One region of the Achromobacter sp. MFA1 R4 genome, then DNA from elsewhere that is predicted to be linked to it. Evidence: predicted binding sites of a transcription regulator. Region 1 holds the regulator's gene; each other region holds the start of a gene.
The links. Region 1 encodes LexA, which represses DNA repair genes until DNA is damaged. Its sites were predicted from a motif close to ACTGTATNNNNATACAGT; they were not measured.
Positions count from the first base shown of each region.

Region 2: a site for LexA is predicted at 1,602-1,619, ahead of BXA00_RS19690 (ATP-dependent helicase). Genes of this name have one in related genera too.
Region 3: a site for LexA is predicted at 1,579-1,596, ahead of BXA00_RS16835 (PA0069 family radical SAM protein). Genes of this name have one in related genera too.

Region 1 is NZ_LT707065.1:4,634,325-4,637,599, reverse strand. It holds gene uvrB (excinuclease ABC subunit UvrB) at 1-277, opposite strand, end outside; gene BXA00_RS21280 (amino acid aminotransferase) at 353-1,552, shown strand; gene lexA (transcriptional repressor LexA) at 1,704-2,354, shown strand; gene lon (endopeptidase La) at 2,498-3,275, opposite strand, start outside.
Region 2 is NZ_LT707065.1:4,291,006-4,294,280, reverse strand. It holds gene BXA00_RS19690 (ATP-dependent helicase) at 1-1,537, opposite strand, end outside; gene BXA00_RS19685 (DUF72 domain-containing protein) at 1,654-2,568, shown strand; gene BXA00_RS19680 (PLP-dependent aminotransferase family protein) at 2,637-3,275, opposite strand, start outside.
Region 3 is NZ_LT707065.1:3,701,922-3,705,196, forward strand. It holds gene cysD (sulfate adenylyltransferase subunit CysD) at 1-52, shown strand, start outside; gene BXA00_RS16830 (sulfate adenylyltransferase subunit 1) at 94-1,392, shown strand; gene BXA00_RS16835 (PA0069 family radical SAM protein) at 1,604-3,028, shown strand; gene BXA00_RS16840 (hypothetical protein) at 3,105-3,275, shown strand, end outside.

The sequences.
Region 1 (3,275 bases):
CGGCCAGCGTCTTATTCGGGGCCAGGACGAGCGCCGGGCGGCCCAGCCGCGCGATGACGTTGGCCATGGTGTAGGTCTTGCCGGACCCCGTCACACCCAGCAGGGTCTGGAACATCAGGCCGTCTTCGACACCCTGCGTCAGCCCCTCGATGGCCGTGGGCTGGTCTCCCGCGGGCGGATAGGGCTGATAAAGATGAAACGGGCTGTCAGGGAAATCGACGAATCCCGGACCTGCGGCGGGAGCGCCCGCGCTCGGGTCTATTGCGCTCTTAGGCATGCTAGACTGTTCCAGGGTAAACCCCCCATTATCCACAGCACTCCGTACTGCGTCCACCCACCTCATCAGAGTCCCATGAGCACCCTTTTCGATTCCGTCGAACTCGCGCCGCGCGACCCCATTCTTGGTCTGAACGAACAATACAACGCGGACACCCGCCCCGGTAAAGTCAACCTGGGCGTGGGCGTGTATTACGATGATCAGGGTCGCATTCCCCTGTTGGGCGCAGTGCGCAAGGCCGAGGCCGCGCGCATCGAAGCCGCCGCCGCCCGCGGTTATCTTCCGATCGAAGGCATTGCCGGCTACAACAGCGGCGCCCAGGCTCTGCTGCTGGGCAAGGACTCCGCGCTGGCAGCCGCCGGCCGCGTGCTGACCACGCAGGCCCTGGGCGGCACCGGCGCGCTCAAGATCGGCGCCGACTTCCTGCGCCAGCTTCTCCCGGGCTCCAAGGTGCTGATCAGCGACCCGAGCTGGGAAAACCACCGCGCGCTGTTCGAGCGTGCCGGCTTTGAAGTCGGCACCTACGCTTACTACGACGCGACCACCCGCGGCTTGAACTTCGAAGCGATGCTGGCCGACCTGAAGGCGGCGCCCGCCAAGACCATCGTCGTCTTGCACGCGTGCTGCCACAATCCCACCGGCGCGGATCCCACCGCCGACCAGTGGAAGCAGATCGCCGCCGTCGTCAAGGAAAACAACCTGGTCCCGTTCCTGGACATCGCCTACCAAGGGTTTGGCGACGGCCTGACGGAAGACGCCTCGGTCGTGCGCCTCTTTGCAGACATGGACATGACCATGTTCATCAGCTCGTCGTTTTCGAAGTCGTTCTCGCTGTACGGCGAGCGCGTCGGCGCGCTGACGGTCGTGGCGGGCAGCAAGGAAGAAGCCACCCGCGTGCTGAGCCAGCTCAAGCGCGTCATTCGCACCAACTACTCGAACCCGCCCACCCACGGCGGCACGGTGGTCTCGACGGTGCTCAACACGCCCGAGCTGTTTGCCCTCTGGGAAGAAGAACTGGCCGGAATGCGTGACCGCATCCGTCTCATGCGCAAGCAGCTCGTCGACAAGATCAAGGAACACGGCGGCAAGCAGGACTTCAGCTTCGTGCTGAAGCAGCGCGGCATGTTCTCGTACTCGGGCCTGAGCGCCGCGCAGGTCGACCGCCTGCGTGAAGAACACGGCGTCTACGCCATCTCCAGCGGCCGGATCTGCGTGGCTGCGCTGAACAGCGGCAACATCGACAAGGTGGCCGCCGCCATCGCGGCAGTGCTTTAAAACCGCAGGCCGGCGCCACGCCGGCGGCAGCCAGAAACGGGACCCCGCGGGTCCCGTTTTTATTTGCGCCCGGCTCGGCTTGCTTTTTTGCGCTGCGTCCCCCAGAATGGCGCTGTATATATGTACAGTCCGCCCACAACGGATCATCGCCATGGCCAGCAAACTTACTGATCGCCAACAACAAATCCTGGATCTCATCAGGCAGACGGTTTCGCGCACCGGCTTTCCGCCGACCCGCGCCGAAATCGCCCAAGCCCTGGGTTTCCGTTCGCCCAACGCCGCAGAAGACCATCTCAAGGCGCTGGCCCGCAAAGGCGCCATCGAACTGACCGCCGGCGCTTCCCGCGGTATCCGCCTGAAGGATGCGGCGACCTCCCCCGCACAGGCCTCGTTGCCCATCCCTGCCCTGGCGCAGCTCCTCCTGCCCCTGGTTGGCCGTGTCGCAGCGGGCAGCCCCATCCTGGCGGCTGAACACGTCGAACGCGAAGTCGGCGTCGATCCCAACCTTTTCGCCCAGGCGCCGGATTACCTGCTGAAGGTGCGCGGCATGAGCATGCGCGATGCCGGCATCCTGGAAGGCGACCTACTGGCCGTCAAGAAAGCCTCCGAAGCCCGCAATGGCCAGATCGTGGTGGCCCGACTGGGCGACGACGTCACGGTCAAACGCTTGCAGCGCCAGAACGGCCATATCGAACTCCTGCCCGAAAACCCCGATTTCGAGACCATCGTGGTCAAGCCCGACCAGGAATTCGCACTGGAAGGCATTGCCGTAGGCCTCATCCGCACCCAGGCGCTGCACTAGGCGCGTCGGCGCAGCACCCTAAAAAAACAAACCCCGCTCAAACATCGAGCGGGGTTTTCGTATTGGGACGCCAGGGCTGGCCCGGGATATCCTGATCTGGATCGGGCGCCCTCTTTCGAAGGCGCCCGGCGTTCAAGCTGCCATCAGTGCTTCATGACCGGATCGGTCGAGCCCGGATCGGCCGGCTTGGCCACCAAAGACTCCTTGACGGCTTCTTCCTCGGCGAGCGGTTCGGGCAGACGCTCCAGGGCAAGCTCCAGCACCTTGTCGATCCAGCGCACCGGGACGATCTCGAGATGGTTCTTGACGTTGTCCGGGATCTCCGCCAAATCCTTGACGTTTTCTTCCGGGATCAGAACCGTCTTGATACCGCCACGATGGGCCGCCAGCAGCTTTTCCTTCAGGCCGCCGATCGGCAGCACTTCGCCGCGCAACGTGATCTCGCCCGTCATGGCGACGTCGGCGCGCACCGGGATGCGCGACAGCGCCGACACCATGGCGGTGGTGATCGCGATACCCGCGGACGGACCGTCCTTGGGGGTCGCGCCTTCCGGCACGTGCACGTGCATGTCGTGCTTTTCGAACACGCTGTCCGCAAAGCCCAGACGACGGGCCCGCGAGCGCACAACCGTGCGCGCGGCTTCGACCGATTCCTTCATCACATCGCCGAGCGAGCCCGTGCGCTGGATGACGCCCTTGCCGGGCATGTCCGCGACTTCGATCGTCAGCAGGTCGCCGCCGACTTCCGTCCACGCCAAGCCCGTGACCTGGCCGATCTGGTTTTCCTTCTCGGCCATGCCGAACGCGTAGCGACGCACACCCAGATAATCGCTGAGATTGTCTGCCGTGACGTTGACAGCCTTGACCTCTGGCGCCTTGCCTTCGGCCTTGGCGCGATCGCTCTGGGTCAGCAATTGCTTG
Region 2 (3,275 bases), 340 kb from region 1:
CGGGCCACTTCAACGTCGGGTCGCACAGCGCGGCGTACGTGTCGGCAAACGCGCCCCACTCTTCCTGGGCTGCCGCCCCCGGCTTGAATTCGCGCAGCGTGCGCAGCGGTTCGGCGGACGCGGACATCGCGTCCATCAGCTTGCCGGCCGTGGCCGGCCCGATGCCGGGCATCAGCTGCGCGACCCGGAAGCCCGCCATGCGGCCGCGCGGGTTCTCGGCCCAGCGCAGGATCGACAGCAGGTCCTTGACGTGCGCCGCTTCCAGGAAACGCAAGCCGCCGAACTTGACGAAGGGGATGTTGCGGCGGGTCAGCTCCAGTTCCAGCGCGGCGCTGTGGCTGGCGGTGCGAAACAGCGCCGCCTGCGACTTGAGCGTGGCGCCGCCCTCGCGCTGGGCCAGCACCTGGTCGGCCACCCAGCGCGCCTGCCCGGCTTCGTCGCTGACCGTCACCAGCTCGGGAAGCTGCGAGGATTTGCGGTCGGTCCACAGGTCCTTGGCGTAGCGTTCGGTCGCCTGCGCGATCACGGCGTTGGACGCGGTCAGGATGGGCTGGGTGGAGCGATAGTTGCGATCCAGCGTGATGACGCGCGCGGGCGCGGGAAACTGGTTGGGAAAGTCCAGGATGTTGCGCACCGTGGCCGCGCGGAAGGAATAGATGGACTGGGCATCGTCGCCCACCACCGTCAGGCCGCGGCCGTCGGGCTTCATGGCCAGCAGGATGGCGGACTGCAGGCGGTTCGTGTCCTGGTATTCGTCCACCAGGACGTGATCGAAGCGCGCGCCCACGTCGCCCGCGATTTCCGGGTCCGACATCATTTCGGACCAATAGAGCAGCAGATCGTCGTAGTCCAGCACCTGCTGGTCCTGCTTGGCCGCGACGTACGCGCGGAACAGGGTCTTCAGTTCGTCTTCCCATTGGGCGCACCACGGAAAGGCGGTCTTGAGCACGTCGCCCACCGGCGTCTGGCTGTTCACCACCCGCGAATAGATGGCCAGGCACGTGCCCTTGAGCGGAAAGCGCGACTTGGTGGAGGACAGCCCCAGTTCATGGCGCACCATGCCCATCAGGTCCTCGGCGTCGCCGCGGTCGTGGATGGTGAAGGCCTCGGACAGGCCGATGCGCTGCGCGCAATCGCGCAGCAGCCGCGCACCGATCGCGTGGAAGGTGCCCGCCCACGGCAGCGACGGCGCCTGCTGCGAGGACCGCAGGTTCATCACCCGCTGCAGCACCGAGCCCACGCGCCGTTCCATTTCCAGCGCCGCGCGGCGCGAGAAGGTCAGGAGCAGCATGCGCTGCGGATCCGCGCCGTTCAGGATGAGGTGCGCGACGCGGTGGGCCAGCGTGTTGGTCTTGCCGGACCCCGCCCCCGCGATCACGAGCAAGGGGCCGTCATCGCCCGGCGCGCCGGCCACGCCGAACTCGGCCGCCTCGCGCTGGGCGGGGTTCAGGTCGGCCAGCGGGTCGGGACGTTCGGCCGGGCGGCCGGCGGGCCGTTCGTTGTCGGAGGATTCGGTGAGATGAGCTTGGTCTGGCATGTCGCGGTGCCGCAGCGCTACGGCCGCAAAAAAGGAAGGAGCCAGGGTCTGGCTCCGGATGAACACTGTATATTTATACAGAAATTTTGGATTTTCGTCTGATACGCCCCGGCGCCATGGCTGATTTCCCCCGCATCCTGACCGGCACCGCCTCCTGGACCGACCCCACCCTGCTGGCCTCGCGCCGCTTCTATCCCCCCGAGGCGCGCAGCGCCGACGCGCGGCTGCGCTTTTACGCGTCGCGCTTTTCGCTGGCGGAGGTCGATTCCAGCTTTTACGCGCTGCCCACGCCGGAAAACGCCTACCTGTGGGCCACCCGGACGCCGGACGACTTTGTCTTCAACATCAAGGCCTTCCGGCTGTTCACCGGCCACCAGACGCCGCTTTCGGCCCTGCCCGGCGACATCCGGCGCGAGCTGGCGGACTGGCCGGAGCCGGTGCTCTACCACGACCAACTGCCGCCCGACCTGCGTGACGAACTCTGGCGGCGCTACCAGCTCGCGCTGGAGCCGCTGCGGCTGCCGGGCAAGCTGGGCGCGGTGCATTTCCAGTTTCCGCCCTGGATCCGGCGCGATGCCCGCGGCAAGGCGCGCGTGGCGGACTGCGCGCGGCGCATGCAGGAGCATCTGGTCTCCGTGGAATTCCGGCACCGCAGCTGGTTCGACAGTCCCGCCGCCACCGCGGACACGCTGGCCTTCGAACGCGACCTGGGCGTGGTGCATACGGTCGTGGACGCACCGCAAGGCTTTGACAACACCGTGCCCGCCGTCTGGGAAAGCACGCATCCGGATCTGACGCTGCTGCGGCTGCACGGGCGCAACGCGGCGACCTGGAACGCGTCGGGTCCGGCGTCGTCGGGACGATTCCAGTACGAATACTCGGAAGAAGAGCTGGCCGAACTGGTGGCCCGGTTCACCCGGCTGGCGTCACAGTCGGCCCAGGCGCACGCCGTGTTCAACACCAACTTCGAAGACCAGGGCATGCGCAACGCCGCGGCCTTCGCGTCGGCGCTGCGGCTGCCAGGCGTGTAGCCGGGCATTAGGTAGGTGTCTGACACCCGCAGAGCCCATCTTCAATCCACGCCGGTGCCACAAGGGGGTCAGACACCGGTCGCACCCATCGCCGCGGCCAGCGCTGGCTTTCGCGCCACTTCCGCCAGACTTTCCAACAGCACCTCGAATTTGCGCGCGATGTCGTGCTCGGGGACGCAGGCGTAGCCCAGCAGCAGGCCCGGCCGCCGCCCCTCGTCGTTGACGTAGTAGCGCGACAGCGCCCGCGTCAGCACGCCCTTGCTGCGCGCCACCTCCACCACGCGCAGGTCGTCCATGTCCGGCGGCAGCGTCAGCACCAGGTGCAGGCCAGCCATGCTGGCGTCGCGGTGCAGCCAGTCCGACCCCAGCCGCCGTTCGATCAGGTTGACCAGCATGGCGCGGCGGCGCCCGTACAGCATGCGCATGCGGCGGATGTGGGCCGCGTAATGGCCTTCGGAAATGAAGGTCGCCAGCGCCGCGTGCGTCATCAGGTGCCCTTCCCGGTACAGCTCCGCGTGCGCGGCCTGGAACGCCGCCGTCAGGGCCTTGGGCAGCACCAGGTAACCCACGCGCAGGCCCGGGTACAGCGTCTTGCTGAAGGTGCCCATGTAGATCACCGGGGCGTCGGGCTCCAGGCCCAGCAGCGAGGCGATCGGCCGGCCCGAGAAGCGGAATTCGCTGTCGTAGTCGTCTTCGATGATCCAGCT
Region 3 (3,275 bases), 930 kb from region 1:
CCAGACTTCCGAGGCCTCGATGGAGCGCCGCAAGAAGGAAGGCTATTTCTGAATGCAAGACGCGCCGGCCCAAGCCGGCGCCTGGGGAACCACATGAACGCACTGAACGATTCCTTTCTTTCCGGCGCCGACAACGGCGTGCTGCGCCTCATCACGGCGGGCTCCGTCGACGACGGCAAGTCCACGCTGATCGGCCGCCTGCTGTATGACAGCAAGGGGGTCTTCGCCGACCAGCTGGACGCAATCTCGCGCGCCAAGCACAAACGGGTGGCTGGCGACGGCATCGACTTCTCGCTGCTGACCGATGGCCTGGAGGCCGAGCGGGAGCAGGGCATCACCATCGATGTCGCCTACCGCTACTTTTCCACGCCCACGCGCAAGTTCATCATTGCCGATGCGCCCGGCCACGAGCAGTACACGCGCAACATGGTGACCGGGGCGTCGACGGCCGATGTCGCCGTCATCCTGATCGATGCGACCCGCGCGGCCGACGGCAAGCTGCTGCCGCAGACCAAGCGGCACAGCACCATCGCGCGCCTGCTGGGCATACGCCACATCGTCGTCGCGGTGAACAAGATGGACCTGGTCGACTGGGACCGCGCGGTGTTCGAGCGCATCCGCGATGCGTACGCGGACCTGGCGGGCAAGCTGGGCATCGCGCATTTCGACGCGCTGCCCTTGTCGGCGCTGGGCGGCGAGAACGTCGTCACGCTCTCCGGCAAGACGCCGTGGTACGAGGGCCAGCCGCTGCTGGCGCTGCTGGAATCGCTGGACCTGTCGGGCGATGGCCGCGCCACGCCGCTGCGCTTTCCGGTGCAATGGGTGGCGCGCCACGGCGGCGATCGCACGGACGACTTCCGCGGTTACGCCGGCCGGGTGGCCAGCGGCGTGGTGCGCCCGGGCGACGCGGTGACGGTGCAGCCGTCGGGCGTAAGCGCGGTGGTGCAGGAGGTCCGCGCCTTCGATCGCGCGCTGGATGAAGCGGTGGCTGGCGATTCGATCACGCTGGTGCTGGACCGCGACGTCGACGTCTCGCGCGGCGACGTGATCGTGCACACGGCCGCGCCGGCCCAGGTGTCGCGCGAGTTCGAAGCCGAGCTGTGCTGGCTGGACGCGCAGGCGTTGAATCCCGCACGCAAGTATCTGCTCAAGTCCGGCACGCGGCTCACGTCCGCGAAGGTGCGCGCGGTGTTGTCGCATCGGGACATCCATGAGTTGCAAGAGGTCGAGAACACCGAAGGCACCTTGCGCATGAACGACATCGGCCGCGTGACGCTCACCACGCGCGAGTCGCTCGCGGTCGATCGGTACGACGATGTCGCGGCGACCGGCGCCTTCATCCTGATCGATGAAGCCACGCATCAGACGGCTGCCGCAGGCATGCTTCGGTAGGCCGCAAACGGGCTGGAAATCGCCCTTCCAGCCCGGGAATTTCGTGTTGTTTTTCGTCCAAACCCAATGCTGGCAAGGGTTTGCGGGCGATATCGCAAGATGAAATCGAATTGTTCAGACGATGTCTTCTTCTTGCGGTAAAGTTGGACTGTCTTACGAAAAGGGCTTTTGGTGCTTGTCAAAACCACTGTGTTTTTGTACAGTAGTTTTTATGGCACGCACCGATCATTCTTTTCCCGCCGGTTCTGGGTCCCCGGCTGCCGCCCCCGCCGCCTTGCGCGGTCGGGGTGCGGTTACTAATGTTCGGCATCGCTTCCAACGCGATGACCGTGTGCAGGTCGACGATGGCTGGTCCGCTTCCGGCCTGCCTGCCGATTTCGTGGATTCTGTCCCCGATTCTGCCCCCGATTCTTTCCACGATATTTCCCCGGCTGCCGGCGCCGTTGCCGGCTCTCCGGTCATTCCCATCCTGCCCGACACCCGTTGCGCGCCGCCTGCGCCCAAGACCACGGTCACCGCAGAAGAGGCGCGCAAAATGCTGTCGCGCAACGATTCGCCCGATATCCCCTTTGACGTGGCCGCCAACCCCTATCGCGGCTGCGAGCATGGCTGCGTGTATTGCTATGCGCGGCCCACGCATTCCTACCTGGGCTATTCCCCCGGGCTGGACTTCGAAACGCGCCTGGTCGCCAAGGCCAATGCCGTGCAGGCGCTGCGCACGGAGCTTGCCCGGCCCGGCTACAAGCCGTCACCGATCAATATCGGGTCGGCCACCGACGCCTACCAGCCCATCGAGCGCGACTGGCGCCTGACCCGCGGCATGCTTGAACTCATGCTTGAAACCCGGCATCCGGTCACCATCGTCACCAAGAACGCCCTGGTCGCCCGCGACCTGGATTTGCTGGCGGCGCTGGCCCAGCAGAACCTCGTGGTGGTCTACGTCAGCATCACCACGCTGGATGCCGGCATGGCGCGCACGCTGGAGCCCCGGGCGGCCGCCCCGTGGCGTCGCCTGGAAGCCGTGCGCAGCCTCACCGACGCCGGCGTGCCGGTGGGCGTGCTGGTGGCGCCGGTCATTCCCTTCATCAACGACGAATCCCTGGAACACATCCTCCACGAGGCCAAGGCCGCCGGCGCCCACTACGCCAGCTACACCGTCCTGCGCCTGCCCTGGGAGGTCAAGACCCTGTTCGAAGACTGGCTCAACGCCCACTACCCGGACCGCGCGCAGCGTGTCCTGCACCGCATCGAAGACCTGCGCAACGGCCGCCGCAACGATCCGAATTTCGGCTCGCGCATGCGCGGAACCGGTATCTGGGCAGACCTGCTGCGTCAGCGCTTCGAGGTCGCCACGCGCAAGCTCGGGCTCAACCGTACGCGCCTGTCGCTCGATTGCAGTCGCTTCCAGCCGCCCGCCGGGCCCGGCGCCTCGGCCTCCTTGTTCGACGGCGGGGCTGCCGGTTCATCTGGCGCTGTCCGTGGCAATGCCGCTTCCGATTTCCCATCCCCGGTTGGCGCGAAAGCGTCTTCAGGGGTCCCTTTTCCTGGTGGTTTGCCTGCGGTCAGCGGCGCATACGGGCGCGGCGAGCGCCAATTGCGCGCCATGGCGGCCGGCCAATTGTCCTTGTTCGATTGACCGCAGGCTGCCGTTGCCTCGGGTGCATGCCAGGGCGATCCGCCTCGGCGTTGGAACGTTACTCCAAGGAGTTCCCATGAACACCGCTGATATTTCCGTCCTGCAGGATGAGCTTGCCGTCTCCCTGAACCCGCTGCGCCGCGGCTCCAACCGCGCCCGCGCGTTTTACGCCCGCTTGAGCGGATTGGCCATGCCCTGGGGCGCCACCGCGTCGAGCCCGCGCTCGAGCGCCGCCCGCTGGCCGTTT